4 regions of the Mesorhizobium sp. M1078 genome follow, and region 3 is predicted to be linked to each of the others. Evidence: predicted binding sites of a transcription regulator. Region 3 holds the regulator's gene; each other region holds the start of a gene.
What was found. Region 3 encodes PhoB, which activates phosphate uptake and scavenging genes when phosphate is short. Its sites were predicted from a motif close to TGTCATNNANCTGTCAT; they were not measured.

Region 1: the regulator PhoB is predicted to act here: its motif matches at 1,769-1,785, upstream of olsB (l-ornithine N(alpha)-acyltransferase).
Region 2: the regulator PhoB is predicted to act here: its motif matches at 1,450-1,466, upstream of NKH38_RS16850 (ceramide glucosyltransferase).
Region 4: the regulator PhoB is predicted to act here: its motif matches at 2,031-2,047, upstream of ugpB (sn-glycerol-3-phosphate ABC transporter substrate-binding protein UgpB).

Annotation. Positions count from the first base shown of each region.
Region 1 is NZ_JAMYMP010000001.1:651,113-654,850, reverse strand. Features, by position in the region: gene NKH38_RS03295 (trimeric intracellular cation channel family protein) at 44-676, shown strand; gene olsB (l-ornithine N(alpha)-acyltransferase) at 830-1,705, opposite strand; gene NKH38_RS03285 (response regulator) at 1,982-3,738, opposite strand, start outside.
Region 2 is NZ_JAMYMP010000011.1:136,577-140,314, forward strand. Features, by position in the region: gene NKH38_RS16840 (Hsp33 family molecular chaperone) at 1-767, shown strand, start outside; gene apaG (Co2+/Mg2+ efflux facilitator ApaG/CorD) at 953-1,345, opposite strand; gene NKH38_RS16850 (ceramide glucosyltransferase) at 1,567-2,718, shown strand; gene NKH38_RS16855 (O-succinylhomoserine sulfhydrylase) at 2,730-3,738, opposite strand, start outside.
Region 3 is NZ_JAMYMP010000014.1:92,076-95,813, reverse strand. Features, by position in the region: gene xylF (D-xylose ABC transporter substrate-binding protein) at 1-267, opposite strand, end outside; gene NKH38_RS19430 (ROK family protein) at 523-1,758, shown strand; gene phoB (phosphate regulon transcriptional regulator PhoB) at 1,789-2,478, opposite strand; gene phoU (phosphate signaling complex protein PhoU) at 2,495-3,199, opposite strand; gene pstB (phosphate ABC transporter ATP-binding protein PstB) at 3,241-3,738, opposite strand, start outside.
Region 4 is NZ_JAMYMP010000032.1:30,374-34,111, reverse strand. Features, by position in the region: gene ugpA (sn-glycerol-3-phosphate ABC transporter permease UgpA) at 1-587, opposite strand, end outside; gene ugpB (sn-glycerol-3-phosphate ABC transporter substrate-binding protein UgpB) at 658-1,968, opposite strand; gene NKH38_RS27205 (hypothetical protein) at 2,154-2,300, shown strand; gene NKH38_RS27200 (bifunctional diguanylate cyclase/phosphodiesterase) at 2,448-3,738, shown strand, end outside.

The DNA of each region.
Region 1 (3,738 bases), on a different contig from region 3:
GTTCATACTTTCCCTAATTCCCAATCCCTACTACCTCATGTCCCTGACACCCATCGACCTCCTCGACTATGCCGGCGTCGCCGTCTTTGCCGCGACCGGGGCGTTGGCGGCTTCGCGCAAGCAGCTCGACATTATCGGCTTCCTGTTTCTGGCCAGCGTCACCGGCATTGGCGGCGGCACGCTTCGCGACGTCATCCTCAACCTGCCCGTCTTTTGGGTCGCCAACTCCGGCTATGTGCTGGTTTGCGCGGCGGTTGCGGTGCTGGTCTTCTTCATCGCTCACCGCGTCGAATCCCGCTGGAAATGGCTGCTCTGGCTCGACGCCATCGGATTGGCGGCCTTTTCGGTAATGGGCGCGGCCAAGGGGCTGGCCATCACCGGCTCGCCGGTCGTCTCCGTTGTTATGGGCGTGCTGACCGCTACGTTCGGCGGCATCCTGCGCGATCTGCTGGCCAGCGAGCCATCGGTGCTGCTCAGGCCCGAAATCTACGTCACCGCCGCACTCGCGGGCGCCGGCCTCTACACACTTGGCGATCTTGCCGGCCTGCCGCCGCTCGCCTCGGATATCGCCGGCTTCGTCGCGGCTTTCCTGGTGCGCGGCGGCGCGCTGAAATTCGGCTGGACCTTTCCGTCCTACAAGAGCCGCCCGGGACGGCGACCGGAGGATATTCCGTAGGGAGAGGGATTAGGGAATAGGGAATAGGGAATAGGGAATAGGGAATAGGGAATAGGGAATAGAATAGTCGGTAGTCAGCATTCGCGGCAGCCTTCACTACTGCCTACTGCCTACTGCCTACTGCCTACTGCCTACTGCCTACTGCCTACTGCCTCACGCCGCAAAGCGCTGCGCTTCCCCGCCATAATAGTTGACGTAGCGGGCGCCGATTTCCTTGACCGGCATCACCACGAACACATCGACGGTGGAGAACTCACGGTCGATGACGCAGCCGTCGCCGATGCGGGCGCCGACGCGCAGATAGCCCTTGACCAACGGCGGCATGGCCGCAATCGCCGCCTTGGCGTTGACCGCCTCGATCGGCATCAGGTCCATCGAGCAATAGCGCCCGGAGACCGCCCGCACATCCCAGGCGGAGTTGGTCCGGCAGTGATGGGCAAGGTAGGTGAGCGCCTCGGCATGCGCAGCCGGCACCGTGCCAGGGAACGAGGCACAACCGGTCATCACGCCGATCTCATAGTGGTTGATGTAGGCCCAGATGCCTTGCCACAGCGCCTCGATGGTGCGCTTCGAGCGGTATTCCGGCAGCACGCAGGAGCGGCCGAGCTCAAGGAAGCGCTGGCCAGGATGGCGGGCGATCAGCTTGGTCAGTTCGAACTCGCCTTCGGAATAGAAGCCGCCGGCGGTCGCGGCAATCTCTTGCCGCAGCAGGCGGTAAGTGCCGACGATGCGGCGATGCTCGGGGCCGGAGATCGAAGTGTCCAGCACGAGGAGATGGTCGCACAGCGGGTCGAAGCGGTCGGCGTCGCGCCGGTCCTGCGCCTGGAACAGGTCCTTCCTGGCGCCAAGCTCGTCATAAAACACCCGGTAGCGCACTTCCTGGGCGGCGGCGATTTCGGCCTCATTGCGGGCAAGCCGCACTTCGAGATTGCCGATACGGCCCAGCGGTGCGCCTGTTGCGACGGCATCGGCGTTCCGCGCGGCGAGCAAAGCGCCGCCTGCGCTGGGCCGAGTGTCACATTCCGGCATAACTGTATGCACGAGTGATTCTCCTTCGAGCCATCCCTCTTGGCACGGGGATACGGTGTAGGTGCAACAGGATTGTGACAGTACCGTGATACGGCGCGACGGGCAATACTTCGTCGGCTGGCGAAAACCCTCATTCGGCTACCTACGTGACGCGAGGATTGCGCCAGCGTCGCCTTGAAGCGCGTCGCGCTGGGACGATTCACGCGACGCGCTTCAAGTCTTTGTTTTGTGCATGTCGTCTTCTCAAAACCGGGGCCACTTTTGAGCGACATGAATTCAGGCGGCCACCTGGCCCTCGACGGCATGGACCAGCGCGTCGGGATCGAGCGGCTTGGTGACAAAGCCGCTGGCGCCATGGGCGAGCACGGTGTGGCGGGTCTTTTCCTGGCTGTCGGCCGAAAGCACCATGATCGGAACCGGCGGCACAGCCATTTCCTCCTCGTGGCGGCGGATGGCGGCGATCGCGTCCAGCCCGTCCATAACCGGCATGTGCAAATCCATCAGCACCACATCGAAGCGATTTTTCAGCCCGGCTTCGGTCACCGCCTCGACCGCGGCCTTGCCATTGCCGACCACTTTCACGCGATGTCCCGCCTTCAAAAGCGTGGCGCGGGCAAGCATGGCGTTGATGTCGTTGTCTTCGGCGATCAGCACCGACAAACCTTGCTGGCGCCCGCCATGGGCACGAAGCGAGGACGAGCCGGTCTTTTCCGGCTTGGGCGGCGGCAAGGCAGGGGCATGACTGGTCAGCAGCACGCGCAGCAGGGTTTCGCCGCGCACCGGCCTCGCCAGGAAGGTGGCGTAGCCGTTGGTGCGGAATTCGCCAAGCATGCCGCGGTCGGTCGGCGCGATCAGCGTGATCGCCTCGCAATCGGCAAAGCCACTCTGGCGCAGCCGCTTGAGCAGTCTGCCGTCGCCGTCCTCCAGGGCCGCGTCGATCAACAGCACATCGCAATGTTCGGCGAAGGGCGTCGCCTGGGAAGCGGTTGCGGCGACGTGGACGGCGCCGCCATGGACGCGGATGGTGCGGGCGATGGCGTCGGCCTCGACGGCGTTCTTCGACACGATCACGGCGCGCCGGCCGGCCAGGATGTTCTGCCGGTTCTGCGGTGCCTCGGTTGCTCCTGCGGCCGGGATCTCGAAGACGAATTCCGATCCCTCGCCAAGCCGGCTCGACACCGAAATGGCACCGCCCATGGCGGCGACCAGGCGCCTCGATATGGCCAGACCGAGGCCGGCGCCGCCATGGGTGCGGGTCGAGGTGCCGTCGGACTGTTCGAACTCCTCGAAGATGCGCCCCATATCCTCTTCGCGCAGGCCAGGGCCGGTGTCGGCGACGGTGAAGCAGATGCGGTCGCTGGTCTCGGTGCGGGCCCGTGCAACAGAAACCAGCACGCCGCCGGTGTCGGTGAACTTGATCGCATTGCCGATCAGGTTGAGCAGCACCTGCCTGACTCTTCCCGGATCGGCCATGATCATCTGTGGCACGTCGGGCTCGACATGACAGCCGAGGCCGATGTTCTTGGCGAAGGCTTTCGCCGCCATCAGTTCGATGATGTTGTCGGCGATTTCGCGCAGCGATGTCGGCTGCGGCTCCGGGTCGAAACGGCCGGCCTCTATCTTGGAATAGTCGAGCAAATCCTCGATGAGCGCCAAAAGGGCGCTGGCCGAGGTCGAGACAGCGCCGACATAGGTGCGCTGCTCGGGCGACAGATTGGTGTCAGCCAGAAGCTTGGCCATGCCCATGATGCCGTTCATCGGCGTGCGGATCTCATGGCTGACGGTGGCGAGGAAGCGCGACTTGGCCTGGCTGGCATATTCGGCGCGCTCACGCGCGGTGATCAACGAGGATTCGGCGCGCTTGCGGGCGGTGATGTCACGGGCAATCGCCCGGTGCGAGACGGCGCCGCTATCCTTGTCGCGCACCGACAGTTCGATCCACGAGAACCAGCGCGGACCGTTCGGCGTGCGGATGGAGACGTCGGTGGAACTCAGGCATTCGTGATCCGAAAAGGCGGCGTCGGGAACGATAC
Region 2 (3,738 bases), on a different contig from region 3:
GCAAGTTCATCCTGCAGACCCGCACCGACGGGCCGGTCGACATGCTGGTCGCGGATTTCTCCACGCCTTCGGCATTGCGCGCCTATGCGCGTTTCGACGCCGACCGGCTGGAGGCCCTGGTGGCCGGAGGCCAGACCTCGCAGCAGACGCTGCTGGGCAGCGGCGTTTTGGCGCTGACCATCGACCAGGGCGCGCACACGCAGCGCTATCAGGGCATCGTCCAGCTCGACGGCGAGACGCTGGAAGACGCCGCGCGCACCTATTTCCGCCAGTCGGAGCAGATCCCGACCGACCTCAGGCTGTCGGTGGCCAAGCTGCTGACGCCAGGTCCCGGCGGCGCTCGTGAGCAGTGGCGCGCCGGCGGCATCCTGGCGCAGTTCCTGCCGCAGTCACCCGAGCGCATGCGCGTGCCCGACATTTCGGGCGGCGACGGCGATCCGCGTGACGTGACGCAGGAGCCGGCCGACAATTCGTGGCGCGAGCTGGTGGCGCTGCTCGGCACCATCGAGCCGACCGAGCTGATCGACCCGACCATCGGCGCCGAGCGGCTGCTCTACAGGCTGTTCCACGAACATGGCGTGCGCGTCTTCGGCGGCGTGCCGGTCGCCGACCAATGTTCCTGCTCAAGGGACAAGATACGCGGCATCCTCGAGGGGTTTTCCGCGCAGGAGATCAAGGACAGCACCGAAGATGGCGGCATCCACGTCGCCTGCGAGTTCTGCTCGAAGCAGTACGACTTCGACCCGGCGGAGTTTGCAACTCAGTAGCATCTCTTCCTTCTCCCCGTTCACGGGGAGAAGGTGCCCGAAGGGCGGATGAGGGCAGCGCGAACTTTGGTGAATGGCCGCGCATAGCCTAGGTCATGTGCGTGGAAGATAACCTCATGACTCTGGCGCTGCCCCTCATTGCCCTGCCGGGCATTTCTCCCCGTATAGTGACGGGGAGAAAACCCCTAATTCACCGTCCGTCGGGTCCCCGGCAGATCCAGCGAAAACGCGGGAATAGCGACGTCGAACGTCTCGCCCTTTTTGTTGCGCATGGTGTAGTGGCCGACCATGAAGCCGGAGGGCGTCGAGAGCGGGCAGCCTGACGTGTATTGATAGCTGTCGCCGGGATTGAGCTCAGGCTGGTCGCCGACCACGCCGGCGCCGCGCACTTCCTCGATCCGGCCGCTGCCGTCGGTGATGTGCCAGTAACGCGACATAAGCTGCACGAAATCGTCCGACTGGTTGTCGATCGTCACCTGGTAGCCCCAGACATAACGGTTCTCCGCCGGGTCCGAGCGGTCCTCCAGGTAGAACGGTCTGACCTGCACTTCGATGTTGCGCGTGACGGCGCGGTACATGGGCTGCTCCGGTTGCGCAGCAGGGAACATTTGTCGCGCCATGCGGTTTGATACGCGCAGAGCGGCATGTCCTGCCAGCCTCAAAGCGCAGTGCCGACAAACAATGTCATTTAAGTGACACATGACAATGTTGGTGTGCGCAAACCTTGCCGGCGACTCAAGGCCCATCTGTCGACTGACAAAGCAGCCGCGAGCGGCCTTTCCGGAGTGACCAGATCTCGATGGAACTAGCTCTCACAGCCGCCTTCGCTTCCTCCGCTTTGCTTCTTTCCAATCTCGCCAGCATCCTGCTTGCTTCGTCGAAACTGCAAGCGCGTCGCCTTATCCCTCCGCCGTCCGGCGAGCAGCCACCGGTCTCGATCGTCGTGCCGTCGCGCGGCGTGGAGCCGTTCACACAAGAGACGCTGCAGCGAGCCTTCTCGCTCGACTGGCCGCGCTACGAACTGATCTTCTGCGTCGCTCACGCCGACGATCCCGTCGTCAAACTGATAAACAGGGCGATCGTCCTGTTTCCCAACGTGCCGGCCCGGCTGCTGATCGGCGACGACCGCGTCAGCAGCAACCCGAAGCTCAACAACTGCGTCAAGGGCTGGGAAGCGGCGCGCTATCATTGGGTTATTCTGGCGGATTCCAACGTGCTGATGCCAAGGGATTACGTCCAGCACCTGATGGCGGCCTGGCGGACCAATACCGGGCTTATCTGCTCGACGCCGATCGGCTCTCGGCCGGATGGCTTTTGGGCCGAGGTCGAATGCGCGTTCCTCAACACGCTGCAGGCGCGCTGGCAATATGCCGGCGAGGCGCTCGGTCTCGGCTTTGCCCAAGGCAAGAGCATGCTGTGGAACAAACCGATGCTCGATACCAGTGGCGGTATCCGCGCGCTGGCCGCCGAGATCGCCGAGGATGCTGCTGCAACCAAGCTGGTCAACGGACTGGGCCTGCGCGTCAATCTCGTTGCCTCGCCTTTCGAGCAACCACTGGGGCAGCGCCGACTTGCCGACATCTGGTCGCGTCAGGCGCGCTGGGCGCGGTTGCGCCGCGTCACTTTCCCGCTGTTTTTCGCACCCGAGATCCTGACCGGCGTCGCCGTGCCGTTGGCGTTGGCGCTGGTGGCGGCCGCAAGTGCCGGCATCAGCCTGCCGGCCACGGTGTTGGCCGTGCTGACGGCGGCCTACATTCCCGAATGCGCGCTGGCCGCGGCCAAGGGCTGGCATCTGTCGCTGCGCATGGTCCCGGCGATGATGGTCCGCGACATGATGCTTCCCGCCATCTGGGCGCGCGGCTGGCTGAGCGGCGCCGTCGACTGGCGCGGCAACACCATGACCATCGGCACCAAGACGGCCGAACTGGAAGAGGTTTCGTCGGGAGCGTGACGCCTCGCGGCCTACCCGGCTGCCTTCAGCGCCTGCGCAACGTCCTCCAGCAGATCGTCCGTATCCTCAAGACCGACCGACAGCCTGAGCGTTCCCGGCCCGATGCCAAGTTCGGCGCGAGCTTCGTCGCTGAGGTTCTTGTGCGTGGTGGTCGCCGGATGGGTGATCAGGCTCTTGGCGTCGCCGAGATTGTTGGAGATCAGCACGATGTCGAGCGCGTTCTGCAAGGCGAAGGCCGCCTGCTTGCCGCCCTTGACGTCGAGGCAGATCAGCGTCGATCCGCCCGTCATCTGCTTCTTGACGATGTCGGCCTGCGGGTGGTCGGCGCGGCCGGGATAGATGACGCGGGCGATTTCCGGCCGTCCTGCCAGGAAATCCGCGATCTTGGCCGCGCTTTCCGTCTGCTGGCGCACCCGAACCGGCAGCGTCTCCAGGCCCTTGAGCAGCGTCCAGGCGTTGAACGGCGACAGGCTCGGGCCGGTGTGGCGGAAATAGTCGTGCAAATTCTCGTCGATCCATTTCTTGTCCGACAGGATGATGCCGCCGAGACAGCGTCCCTGGCCGTCAATGTGCTTGGTCGCGGAGTAGACGACGATATGGGCGCCGAGCTGCAAGGGCTTCTGCTGCAAGGGCGTGGCAAAGACATTGTCGACGATCAGCCTGGCGCCGATCGAGGTGGCGAGCGCCGCCACCGCTGCGATGTCGACCACTTCCAGCGTCGGATTGGTCGGGCTTTCCAGGAAGAACAGTTTCGTGTTCGGCCGCACCGCCTTTTCCCAGTTGGCGATGTCGGTGCCGTCGACCAGCGTTGCCTCGATGCCGTATTTCGGCGCCAGCGTCTCCACCACCCAGCGGCAGGAGCCGAACAGCGCGCGCGCCGCAACGATATGGTCGCCGGCCTTGGCGCTGCACAGGAGCGCTGCCGTCACCGCCGCCATGCCGGACGCCGTGGCGCGCGCATCTTCGGCACCCTCCAGCGCGCACATGCGCTTTTCGAACATGTCGACGGTAGGGTTGGCA
Region 3 (3,738 bases):
CAGGATGATCAGCGAGTTGGCGCCCTGCGAGATCAGGCTTTCGACGTCGGTCAGCTGCTTGCCGGGATTGGACTGCGCGTCGGCGGAAATGTACTTGTCGCCGGCAGCCTCGATCGCCGTTTTCATCGCCGCCTCGTCGATCTTCCAGCGCTCTTCCTGGAAGTTCGACCACGACACGCCGATGACCTTGTCCTTCGCCTGCGCGACCGAGACCAGCGCCAGCGACATGGCGACGCCCGCCAGCATGGCGGCTGCAAATCTGTTCATTATAACCCTCCCTGCGCCGCGCACGGCGCGACAAAACCGGCCCGAAGGCCTGCACACAGAGGCTCCATTTTTTCGAGCCTCGAAAAAACACTGGTTCAATGATAAAGCGCTGTCAACATGGTTTCTGATGGCCTTGCCGAATTTTTTCGAGCTCCGCAATAAACAATGACAGGGCTGCCGGCGTCTGCCAATATTTGGCTGGTGCCGTCGAACGCCTTCACTATCATGAGGCGCGAGGAGGCCGGGAGGAAACAAATGTCGGTTGGAATCCGCCACGACGATCTGCGCCGTCGCAACCGCGCGATGGTGATTTCGGCCGTGCGCCGGGCCGGCCAGCCGTCGCGGACCGAGATTGCGGCGACCACCGGCCTCAGCCATTCGACCATATCGGCAATCTCGTCTGATCTGATTCAAGAAGGCATCCTGATTGAAGGCAAGCCTGGCGAGACCGGCTCGCTGAAACGCGGCCGGCCGCAGGTCGGCCTTGGCCTCAATCCGGAAGCGGCGGCGGTGATGACCGTGGTGCTGTCGCTGAACTTCCTCTCCGTCACCGTCATCGACTATGCCGGCCAGGTGGTCGCGGAAGAACAGCGCCGGCTCGACACGCTGACCATGCCGCGCGACGAACTGATCGGCGAATGCGTAGCAATCGTCCGGCGGCGTCTCGAGGACCCGGACCTGGACGTCCAGAGCATCGCCCGCATTGCCATGGGCATCCAGGGCATCACCGATTCGCAGGCGCGGGCCATGCTGTGGTCGCCAATCACGCCACTGACCGACATTGCCTTCGCCGACATGTTGGAAGCGGAATTCGGCATTCCGGCCACCATGGAGAACGACTGCAATATGATGGCGGTGGCGCTGCAATGGCGCCAGCCCGAGCGCTACCGCGACAATTTTATCGCCATCCTCTTGTCGCACGGCATCGGCATGGGACTGGTGCTGAAAGGCGAACTTTTCACCGGCACCCATTCCTCGGGCGGCGAGTTCGGCCACATGATCCACCGTCCGGGCGGCGCGCTCTGCCGCTGCGGGCGGCGCGGCTGCGTCGAGGCCTATGCCGGAAACTACGCCATCTGGCGCAGCGCCAAAATGATGGGCGAGGATGCCGAGCCGGTCGATATCGGCGACGCTGATATGCGCGCACTCGCCGCGCGCGCCCGCGAAACCGACGGCCCGGAGCGCGAAGCCTATCGCAAGGCCGGCGAGGCGCTCGGCTTCGGCCTCGGCAGCCTGTTTGCGCTGATCGATCCGGCACCCGTCGCCATGGTAGGCGTCAGCGCCGCCGCCTTCGACTTGATCGAACCGGCATTGCGCGAAGCGATCGCCCAGACCGCCGGCGGCCAGCACTCGAAATCGATCTCCTTCGACACCGAGCCCAACGAGCTGCCGCTGATCCGCGAAGGCTGTGCCATGCGCGCGCTCGGCTTCGTCGATCAGGAGATTTTCGCGCCGGGCATTCAGGCCAAATCCGGCAAGCATGTCGTCTGAATGGCCGGCAACGGCGCGACGCGCAGCATCCTAGTCTTCCCTGATCGCGTAGCCGGCGCCGCGAATGGTACGGATGACATCCGGCATGCGGCCGTTGTTGACCGCTTTGCGTAAGCGCCCGACATGGACGTCGACGGTTCGCTCGTCGATATAGATCGTCTCGCCCCAGACATTGTCGAGCAGTTGGCTGCGCGAGAACACGCGGCCGGGATGGCGCATCATGAATTCGAGCAGCCGGAACTCGGTCGGTCCGAGCCTGATCTCGCTCTTCTTGCGGTAGACACGGTGCGACTCGCGGTCGAGCACGATGTCGCCGACCTTGAGCACGCTGGACAGCACTTCCGGCTTGGCCCGGCGCAGCAGCGCCCTCACGCGCGCCATGAACTCCGGCGTCGAGAATGGCTTGACCAGATAGTCGTCGGCGCCGGTGGACAGGCCGCGCACGCGATCGCTTTCCTCACCGCGCGCGGTCAGCATGATGATCGGCAGCCGCTCGGTTTCGGGCCGCACTCTAAGGCGCCGGCAGAGCTCGATGCCGGAAACAGCGGGCACCATCCAGTCGAGCACCAGGAGATCGGGCACGTTTTCCTGCAGGCGGATCTCGGCCTCGTCGCCGCGTGTCACCACCTCGACGTGATAGCCTTCGGATTCGAGGTTGTAGCGGAGGAGCACGCCTAGCGGCTCCTCGTCCTCCACGACCATGATGCGTGGCGCGATCATCGGCAGTTCACCCTCATCAGGCCGGCATGGCCATCGCCGTCTCGTCCTGCTTCGGACGATTGGCGGGCAGTTGCTGGCCGGTCAGCACATAATACGCATTTTCGGCGATGTTGGTGACATGATCGCCGATGCGCTCAAGATTCTTGGCGCAGAACAAGAGATGCGTGCAGGCGGTGATGTTGCGAGGGTCTTCCATCATGTAGGTCAAGAGCTCACGAAACACAGACGTGTATTTGACGTCGATGCGCTCGTCGTCATTCCTGAGTTTTGCAAGCGCTGCCGCATCGGTGGCGGCATATTCCTCGACGACGCCTTGCACCTGGATCAGCACCAGCTGCGCCATGGCGTCGATGGAGTGCGAGAGGTCGCGCGGCGTGACGCTCAAGCCCACGGTGCCGACGCGTTTGGCGATGTTCTTGGCGAGGTCGCCGATGCGCTCGAGGTCGCCCGCCATGCGGATCGAGCCGACCACGGCACGCAGATCGTTGGCCATCGGCTGACGCTTGGCGATCAGCGTGATGGCGCGGTCGTCCAGTTCGCGCTGGCGCGCATCCATGATGGCGTCGTCGGAAACGACACGCTGTGCCAGCGCATTGTCCGAATTGAGCAGCGCCCTGGTCGAGCCGCTGACCATCGAGCCTGCCAGATCGCCCATGTCGCGGATCAGCTTGCTGATCTGCCCGAGCTCTTCATCGAAGGAGGCGACGGTATGTTCACCCATGATCTTGGTCCTCGTGCCTGAAAATTCACCCGCCGGACGGCTCAGCCGAAGCGGCCGGTAATGTAGTCCTGGGTGCGCTTGTCGTCGGGGTTGGTGAACATCTTGTCGGTGGCGCCCTCCTCGACGAGATAGCCGAGATGGAACATCGCCGTGCGCTGCGAGACGCGCGCCGCCTGCTGCATCGAATGGGTGACGATGACGATCGTGTAGTTCTGGCGCAGCTCGTCTATCAGCTCCTCGACACGGGCGGTGGCGATCGGATCGAGCGCCGAGCAGGGCTCGTCCATCAGGATCACCTCCGGCGACACGGCGATGGCGCGCGCGATGCACAGGCGCTGCTGCTGGCCGCCGGACAGGCCGGTGCCGGGCTCCTGCAGGCGGTCCTTGACCTCGTTCCAGATCGCCGCCTTCTTCAGGCTCTGCTCGACGATCTGGTCCATGTCGGACTTGCGCTTGGCCAGCCCATGGATGCGCGGGCCGTAGGCGACGTTCTCGTAGATGGACTTCGGGAACGGGTTGGGTTTCTGGAACACCATGCC
Region 4 (3,738 bases), on a different contig from region 3:
GCGCCGTCCATGGCCGCCGCCTCTATCAACGTCTTCGGCACCGCCTGCAGCCCGGCGACGAAGAACAGGAAATTGTAGCTGATCTGCTTCCAGGCAGCCGCAGATACCAGCAGGATCATGGCTTGGTTTCCGTTAAGCAAGGGATCCCAGGCGATGCCGAGACCTCTCAAGGCGTAGGCCAGCGAACCGATCGAGGGGTTGAACAGAAACAGCCACAACATGCCGGCAATCGCCGGCGCCACCGCATACGGCCAGATCAGCAGCGTGCGATAAAGGCCTTTGCCGCGCACCACCTTCTCGGCCATGACGGCAAGCAACAGGGCCACACCCATGGCGACCATCGCGGTCGCCAGAGAGAACACCAGCGTAACTTTGATCGAGTTGAGGTAGGCCGGGTCGGCCAGCACCTTGCGAAAATTGGCGAGCCCGACGAACTTGCTCTTCAGCCCGAACGGGTCTTCCCTAAGCATCGACTGGTAGAGCGCCTGCCCGGTCGGCCAGTAGAAAAAGATCAGCGTAATGGCGAGTTGCGGCGCCACCAGCAGGTAAGGCAGGGTCTTGTTGGGAAAGACGACGCGTGGAGACAGGGTGATTCCCTCGCTATTCAGGAAATCGTCCACGCGGGTCCGCGTGGACGAGGTTCAACTGACAATCGCTTCAGTTTCCGATCGCTTCCTGAATCGCCTTGTTGCCGCGTGCGACCGCGTTGTCGAGCGCCTGCTGCGCAGTCTGCTGGCCGGCCAGCATCTTCTCGAACTCCTCATTCTCGATGTCGCGCACCTGCGGCAGGTTGACGAGGCGCACGCCCTTCGAGTTCTCGGTCGGCGCCTTGCCCAGCATCTGCAGGATCGGCGTCTCACGGCCCGGGTTCTTGTCATAGAAGCCGGACTTCTTGGTCGCCTCATAGGCAGCGAGCGTCACCGGCAGATAACCCGACTTCTGATGCAGATACTCCTGCACTTCGGTCTTGGACAGGTAGGAGAAGAACGCCGCGACGCCCTTGTATTCCTCGTCCGATTTGTTGCCGAACACCCACAGGCTGGCGCCGCCCGGCGTGGTGTTCTGGGGCGCGCCCTTGGCGTCACTATCATAGGGAAGCTGGCCGATGCCGTAGTTCATGCCCGACTTGACGATGTCACCGAGCCCCCCCGACGATTCGGTGAAGATGCCGCATTCTCCGGCAAGGAAGATCTGCTTGGCTTCGGAGGTACGGCCGCCATATTTGAAGGTGCCGTCCTTGGCCAGGTCGGCGAGCGCCTGGAAATGATCGACGAAGATCGGCGCATTGATCTTGAGCTCGACGTCGGTTCCGGCAAGTCCGTTCTGGTTGGTGCCATAGGAAACGTCATTCCAGGCAGCGAAGGCCTCAAGGTGGATCCAGGTCAACCAGGTCGAGGTATAGCCGCAGGAAGCGGCGCCGCTCGCCTTGATCTTCTTGGCGGCTTCCCACACCTCGTTCCAGGTCTTTGGCGGGTTGTTCACATCAAGCCCGGCCTTCTGGAAGATATCCTTGTTGTAGTAGAGGATGGGCGACGAGGAATTATAGGGGAAGGACAGCATGGTCCCGTCCGGCTTCGAATAGTAGCCGACGATGCCGGGCAAATACTGGCTCTTGTCGAAGGTCACGCCGGCGCTGGTCAGCACATCGGCCACCGGCTTGATCGCACCTTCGGCGGCCATCATGACGCCGGTACCCACGTCGAACACCTGGATGATGTCGGGCGCTTGCCCCGCACGAAAGGCAGCGATGCCGGCATTCAGCGTTTCGGGATAGGTGCCCTTGAAAACAGGGAGAATTTCATAGTCGCTCTGGCTGGCATTGAAATCCTTGGCGATCTTGTCGACCACCTCGGCATTGGCGCCGGTCATTGCATGCCACCAACTGATCTGGGTGGCGGCGAAGGCGGAGGTGGTGGAAAGCAGGGTCAAGGTGGCGGCAACACCGGCCGCAAAGCCGAACAACTTCATGTTTCATCTCCCGTTTGTCATTGGCGAAAGGGGCGCTCCCGCGAACGCAATATGTGTCGCTGATGACAATCGGACAACGGATTTGTTGCTGTTTCGTGAATTTCATACCCGGCTAACTTCGCGCCCCCTCGCCTTGCAACGAGGACAGAGAGAAATGCCAAGCCGGCTCAGCGATAGAATGGGGCATGGTGGGCCTGCAAGGATCGCCGACCGCCCAGCGATGCGTGAAGGGCCCGCGTGACAGCGCCACGCACCTGCACCGTGCGGCCGCCAAACCGGCGCTCGGCCAGATCGAGATCGGCCGAGCGGCATCGCGCCAGGCGCTGCTGTAACCGTGCGTCTGGAATGAGACAGGATCGCCGCAACGTACAACCCGAAAAACCCGCTGTAGTTGTAGTTCGCATAACCGATTCTTCGTCAAGCGTGGCATACTAATCAAGTGGACGGCTTGATTGCTGTGGGAGAGCAGGTGGGGCGAGATGCTGACGGTCTATAATTGTATCGTGCATGAGCACGATCTGAGACTGGTCGCACTGGCAGCGCTCATTTGCGGTATTTCTTCCTTCTCGGCGGTCAACCTGCTTCGCCATGTCGACCGCTCGAGCGAGCGCAACCGCTATACCTGGCTGATGATAGCAGCCACTTCTACCGGCTTCGGTATCTGGGCGACGCATTTCATCGCAATGCTTGCCTTTTCTCCCGGAATCCCCAACGCCTACAATACGGAAATGTCTGCGCTTTCGCTCGCCGGTTCCGTCGCCCTGACCGCTGCGGGCATGTGGATCGCCACCTTGCGCCGGGGCATCGACTACCCTCTGGTCGGCGGCGCGGTCCTCGGCGCTGGTATCGCCGCCATGCACTATATCGGCATGGCCGCCTTCGAGGTCGAAGGGCGCATCGTCTGGAACCCGCTGCTGGTCGGCGTCTCGGTGCTGACAGGCGTCACCCTCGCCGCGCTGGCGCTGCTGGTCGTGTTGCGACGGCCGTCCATGCAGGCCACAATCGCCGCCGCCATCCTGTTGACGCTGGCGATCTGCAGCCTGCACTTCATCGCCATGGGCGCGGTGTCGATCTTCCCGGACTCCTCCATCGAGATATCGCAGTTCACGGTCGAACCGGTGTCGCAGGCCTTCGCCGCCGCTGCAGTCAGCATGGCTATCCTGGTGCTTTCAGCCGCAGCATTGTGGATCGACCTTCGCTTCCGGCGTCACAAGCTCGAGGCCGAGCGCATGCACGGCCTCGCCAACGCCGCCGTCGAGGGGCTGATCGTCTGCGACGGCGCCCGCATCGTCAGCGCCAATGACAGCATCGCGGCACTCACCGGCATTGCGCCGGAAGTGCTGAACGCGATGCTGCTTGGCGACCTCTTCGGCGAACGCACCGCGGCCGGCATGTCCGACTGCAGCGGACAGGCACAGGAAGCCGAACTCAGAGCCCATGACGGCGCCACCATCCCCGTCGAACTTATCGCCAGAAGCATCGACTATTGCGGCAAGCGGCACAGCGTGGTCGCCGTGCGCGACATCCGCGAACGCAGGAAGGCCGAGCAGGAGATCCTGCGCCTCGCCCATTTCGACCCGCTGACCGGGCTCCCCAACCGCCGCAGTTTCTCCGGCCGGCTCGAGGCCGAAATTGCCGCAATGGACCGCGGCGGCAAGGGTGGGCATCTTGCGCTGCTGCTGCTCGACCTCGACCGCTTCAAGGAAGTGAACGACCTGTTCGGGCATGGCGCCGGCGATGCCATGCTGCAGAAGGTGGCGCTATGCGCCT